2 regions of the Vibrio astriarenae genome follow, and region 1 is predicted to be linked to the other one. Evidence: predicted binding sites of a transcription regulator. Region 1 holds the regulator's gene; the other holds the start of a gene.

What was found. The regulator MetJ, encoded in region 1, represses methionine synthesis genes. The targets are predictions, from matches to a motif close to TTAGACNTNTANANGTCTAA.
Region 2: the regulator MetJ is predicted to act here: its motif matches at 1,194-1,213, upstream of metA (homoserine O-acetyltransferase MetA).

Annotation. Positions count from the first base shown of each region.
Region 1 is NZ_CP047475.1:100,333-103,500, forward strand. Features, by position in the region: gene GT360_RS00525 (O-succinylhomoserine (thiol)-lyase) at 1-863, opposite strand, end outside; gene metJ (met regulon transcriptional regulator MetJ) at 1,074-1,394, shown strand; gene GT360_RS00535 (substrate-binding domain-containing protein) at 1,480-2,487, shown strand; gene edd (phosphogluconate dehydratase) at 2,552-3,168, opposite strand, start outside.
Region 2 is NZ_CP047475.1:1,604,009-1,607,176, forward strand. Features, by position in the region: gene GT360_RS07665 (bifunctional NUDIX hydrolase/phosphatase PAP2 family protein) at 1-145, opposite strand, end outside; gene GT360_RS07670 (GNAT family N-acetyltransferase) at 167-655, opposite strand; gene GT360_RS07675 (ATP-binding protein) at 639-1,109, opposite strand; gene metA (homoserine O-acetyltransferase MetA) at 1,233-2,174, shown strand; gene GT360_RS07685 (BCCT family transporter) at 2,225-3,168, opposite strand, start outside.

The sequences.
Region 1 (3,168 bases):
TCATGACCTGGATGGCTTAGCAGGCTAGGGTGGTAAACTTTACTGACTAGAGGCTCTTCAACCAAGAAGTTCAATATCTGTTGTGAGCTCTCTTCATGCACACGCATGCGAGCGCCGAGTGTACGAATGCCGCGCAGCGTCATGTAGCTGTCAAACGGCGTTCCAGTTGCTCCAATACAGTTACCCCACCAAGCAAGCTCTTCGGCATGTTCTTCTGTTTTCGTGATCACCACGCCGCCAATCACATCGGAGTGGCCATTAATGTACTTAGTGGTTGAATGAATCACAAAGTCTGCGCCGAGCTCTAAGGGCTTTTGGTACACAGGTGTCAAAAAGGTATTGTCTACCGCTACTAGTGCACCCACTTCTTTCGCTTTGGTACAAATCGCGTTGATATCTACCACGCGAACCAATGGGTTCGATGGTGTCTCCAATAGAATCAGTTTTGGTTTTTTCGCTAGCGCGGCATTGAGGGCTTGTTCATCTGTTTGGTCAACAAACTGGACCTTAAAATCGCCTTTTCGCGCGCGTGTATTGAACAGGCGATAAGTACCGCCATAACAATCATGCGGAGCAACAATAAGATCATCTGGACCTAAAAATGCGGAAACCCAAAGATTGAGTGCGGAGGTGCCACAGTTGGTAACGACGGCCCCTTTTCCTGATTCTAACTCAAAAAGAGCCTGCTCTAGCAAACCTCGATTTGGGTTACCAGAACGGGTATAGTCATAGTTTGGTACTTCACCAAAGGCTGGAAAGCCATAGTTGGTAGAGAGGTAGATGGGTGGAACAACCGCATGGTATTGAGTGTCTGATTCGATGCCGGTGCGAACGGCAATTGTCGCAGGCTTGCGTGCGCTCATAAGAGTGTCCTTCCCAAAGAGTGATAGTGCTTCACAAAACGTTTATCTTTATCTGCTATAAACGTTGTTTAATCCGTTATCCAACACTTTACTTTTCATAATGTGAGACGTCAACACTTCTAGACGTCTATATGTCTTTGCTCTTAGCCTTAAATCCGGCTAAAATCTCCCCCTTATCCATTTAGATTAAACATGACTGAAAGGTGTCTCATGGCAGACTGGAATGGCGAATACATTAGCCCATATGCTGAACACGGTAAAAAGAGTGAACAAGTAAAGAAAATCACGGTATCAATCCCACTTAAGGTATTGAAAGTACTAACCGATGAGCGTACTCGCCGCCAAATTAACAATCTGCGTCATGCGACCAACAGTGAGCTGCTGTGTGAAGCTTTTCTACATGCTTACACGGGGCAGCCTCTCCCAACAGATGAAGACTTGAGAAAAGACCGTCCTGACGAAATTCCTGCAGAAGCGAAAGCGTTAATGACAGAGATGGGCATCGAGTTTGAAACGTTTGATGAAGAGTAAGATCAAGTCGCTTGGTGAGTAGGGATCGTTCGTTGCGATCGAGCTTTCGTTTAGAGTGAACAACGAATCAAAGCCCAAGGAACATATGGCTCAAAACAGTAAAAAAAGACGTACTACGCTACAGGATATCGCTGATCAAGTGGGTATCACCAAGATGACAGTATCTCGCTATATGCGTGATCCCAATTCTGTAGCAGAAAAAACGCGAGAAAAAATAGCAGCAGTTATCGAAGAGATAGGATACATAGAGAATCGCGCGCCAGCGATGCTCTCCAAGTCATCGAGTCGTGCCATAGGTATACTCTTACCCTCTCTTTCCAACCAAATTTTTGCTTCGTTTGTGCAGGGCATTGAAACCGTCACTAAAGCCAACGGCTATGAAACCTTGATCGCCCACTTTAGCTACGATGAGCTTGAAGAAGAGAGTAAAATAGCCTCTCTGCTCGCTTACCAAGTTGATGGCTTAATTTTAACGGAAAGCCATCACACCAACCGCACACTGCAAATGATCAAAGCGGCAGATGTTCCGGTTGTCGAAACGATGGAGCTACCGGAACAACCGATCGACATGGCGGTTGGGCTTGATCATCGCGAGGCCTCTTACCAGGTTACGAAGCAGATAATGGCGGCAGGCAAGCGCACCATAGCCTACTTTGGCGCACGTCTCGACACGCGAACTCGTTTGCGTATGGAAGGCTATGATAGAGCGGTGACTGAGGCGGGTATAACCCCGTTTCACGTCCTCACTGAAGAGCACTCTAGCTTCTCGATGGCGGATGATCTTTTAGATAGAGCGCTCGCTGATAAGCCAGAGCTGGATGCGGTATTTTGTACCAATGATGATATCGCGATCGGTGTGTTGATGAGTGCGCAAAGACGTGGGATTAAAGTGCCCGAGCAGTTGTCTGTCGTCGGCTACAATGCGTTAGATATTGGCACTATGGTGACGCCGCGTTTGACGAGTGTCGATACACCAAGGTTTGAGATTGGGGTAAAGAGTGCGGAGCTACTGATTGCACGCCTCAAAGGTGAAGAGATCGAGAGTGATAGAGTAGATATGGGCTATCACATCACTAAAGGCGAGAGTATTTAGCTCTTCTAGCTGAATCAATTAAAAAGGAGCCAAAGTGGCTCCTTTTTTGGTATCTGAAACGAGCCTAAACGATAAAGCTCGCGCCGTCTTCTGCGCTTGAAACACTTTGGCGTAAGACGCTAAATAAGTTACGTCCCCAAGTTTGTTGAACCGCTTCCGTGTCGATGGACAGAGGCTCGCGTCCAGTCGTGTCGGCTAGATTGTTCAGCTCGCCAGTCTGACAGTTCAAACTCAGAATATCACCATCGCGAACCAGACCAATCGCGCCGCCACGCAGAGCTTCTGGCGATACGTGAATCGCCGATGGGATTTTGCCTGACGCGCCAGATAGGCGACCATCAGTAACCAGAGCGACACTAAAACCTGCTTTTTGGATATTGCCCAAGATCGGCATCAGCTTGTGCAGTTCTGGCATCCCATTCGCGGCAGGACCATTGTGAGTAACGACAACGATACAGTCTTTGTTGAGTTCACCGCGCTGGTAAGCGGCTTCCACTTCATGTTGGCATTGGAAGACAACAGCCGGTGCTTCGATGATGCGCTGCTCTTCTTTGACCGCAGATACCTTCACGACGGCTTTACCTAGGTTACCATCCAGAACGCGAGTCCCGCCCGTAGCTTGGAAAGACTCTCCTGAGCTTGCAATGACACTTGGGTCATCGCTTTGAGCACATGAGGACC
Region 2 (3,168 bases), 1.5 Mb from region 1:
TCTCTTCAACCATCACAAGCTTGTTGTCAGCGTGAACAATACACAACGAACCTCGAACACCGGCAGGGAGCTTATCTTCCTGAGCTTGAGCAGCCGTTGGCGGAAAAACGGCACAAACCAACGCTATCCATAGCAATCGAATCAAAATTCACCTCTAATTAATGACTTAATTTTTTTCGGTCAATGGTTTCACCAAACAATGGATATGGTTTTCAAATCCAAATTGGCGATAAAAGCTTACCGCAGCCTGATTTTTGTCCCACACTTCCACAAACATAAATTTAGCACCATAGTCACGAAACTCGCACTCAATACGCTTCATTAAGGCTTGGGCAATACCCCCTTTTCTGTGTTGGACATCGACATACAACTCATCGGCGCTTCCCATTAACACAGGTTGGCTTACGGGAGATTGATACTGGCCAAAGTAGCCGGACACAAAACCCACAACATGGTCATCGCACATAGCGACATATACCAAACACTCGGGATGCTCAAGGTAGTGAGCAATTGACTTCTCTATATGCTCCGCTGGCTTAAATAGTTCCGGTGCGATTTGATGATGTTCATCATGTAGGTCATACATCATTTCATTGAGTTCTTCTAAATCATCAAAGCGAGCGGATCGAATGATGAAGTTACTTTGTTCTGACATCGGTTTGCTCATGAGTATAGAAAGTGTGTTTGACGAAATGTTTCCAACGCTTTGGGATGGAATACCACTTCCGCTCCATTGCCATGATCGTTGTCTCTGGCACATCATGGATAGAGTTAAAGCCGCCATTTACCTCGATAATTTCAATCTTCTTACCACACTGTTTTGCCATTTTTACGTACGGTTCAATTTCCCATTTTTGAACGAAAGTGTTCGAAACAATCACGCACTCTCCGCGACTCAGGGCATCTCGTGTCACTCGTTGACACCAGCCGTGAGCATCCAATAGCTGATTGACGTCGAACGTATATCTTCCCTGCTCATCGATGAAAAACATATCCGCTTCAAAGTGCTGACACCCAAGCTCTAGTGATAAATGTTGGGCCAAGGTTGATTTTCCAGCACCGGGTAAACCCCGAATTAATATTAGTGCGGCTCTATCTTGTTGATACATAGTCAGTCATAACAATAAGGATAACGAAATGATTTAGATAATATGTGATTTAGCTATCGACATAAATCACAGTTTGCGATAAGTTTGGATGTATAGACGTCCAAAAGCTTAGGGAGTAAAGCTGTGCCAATCAAGATACCTGACCAATTACCTGCCTCCGATGTACTGCGCAACGAAAACATTTTCGTTATGCCAGAGACGCGTGCCTCCACTCAGGAAATTCGTCCTCTCAAAGTTCTCATTTTAAACTTGATGCCCAAGAAGATTGAAACCGAGACGCAATTCTTAAGACTTTTATCCAACAGCCCACTTCAGGTGGATGTCGAACTACTGCGTATCGATAATAGACCGAGTAAGAATACCCCTGAAGAGCACTTGGATACCTTCTATCGCCAGTTTGAAATGGTAAAAGATCGTAATTTCGATGGTTTGATCATCACTGGTGCACCTCTAGGCCTTGTCCAATTTGAAGATGTGCTTTACTGGGAACACCTCCAAACCATCATGAACTGGGCAAAGCAACATGTCACATCTACGCTCTATGTTTGTTGGGCTGCTCAAGCTGGTCTTAAACTGCTTTACGATTTACCAAAACGAACGCGTAAAGAAAAGCTATCGGGTGTCTACCATCATGAAATTCACCACCCTTTCCATCCGATTTTGCGTGGTTTCGATGATACGTTCCTAGCACCACATTCACGTTATGCTGATTTCTCGCCGCAATATCTCGAAGAGCATACGGACTTAGACATCCTCGCGACCTCTGATGTTGCTGGCGTCTATTTGGCTGCTACCAAGGACAAACGAAATGTCTTTGTCACTGGTCACCCAGAGTACGATGCATTGACACTACACAATGAATACACCCGTGACCTCGGTGAAGGTATGGAGCCTGCGATTCCAGTTAACTACTATCCGAATAACTGCCCAGACAATAAGCCAAATGCAAGTTGGCGTAGCCACGGTCATTTGCTCTTCTCCAACTGGCTCAATTATTGTGTATATCAACAAACACCGTATGATCTTGACCAGTTTAGTGAAGCAAACTTCACAAAAGACGATTAATCAAAAAAGGGATGCCACTTGGCATCCCTTCTCAATCACAGAAAGAGAAGTTAACGATACTCTTTCTCTGTATTCATACCCATCAGCAAGCTCACACACATCGCCAACAGAACGAAAGTGAATGGCAACGCTGTTGAAATAGCGCCAGCTTGCAGTGCTTCGACTGCTTGGGTGCCACCGACCCAAAGTAGCGCTGCAGCAATCGCACCTTCCATAAACGCCCAGAAACAACGTTGCAAAACAGGCGCATCTACCTTACCACCAGCCGTAATACTGTCGATAACAAGCGAGCCTGAGTCAGATGAGGTAATAAAGAACACCATCACCAAAATAACCGCAATAATGGATAGCAGCGTACTCATAGGCAGGACATCAAACATTTCGAACATCGCCAGCGAAACGTCCGTTAGGCCTTTAGAGCCAAGTTGGCCAACGTTATTGATTACTTGATCGATCGCCATACCGCCAAATACGGACATCCAGATTAATGTTACTGTCGTCGGCACAATTAATACCGCTATCATAAACTCGCGAACTGTTCTGCCTCGCGAAACACGAGCGATAAACATACCAACGAATGGCGACCATGAAATCCACCAAGCCCAGTAAAATACAGTCCAACCGTGCATCCACAACTCATCTTCACGACCATGCGGGTTACTCAACGGAATGAAACTCTCCACGTAACCCATCAATGTTGTTGGCAGTGACCCCATCGACACAGCAAATCCAATCGCTGCAACCAAGAACAGAAGCAGAAACGCAACTATCATATTGATGTTACTGATGACCTTCACACCACCATCAATACCACGCAGTACTGAAACAACGGCAAGCAAAGTAACCACCGCAATTACGACAACTTGTAGCCCGAGCCCTGCTTCAAAACCAAACACATGTTGAATACCACTTGCCGCTTGTTTTGCTCCTAATCCCAATGAAGTTGCTAGACCAAACAAGGTCGCCAATACCGCTAAAATATCCACCACGTGAC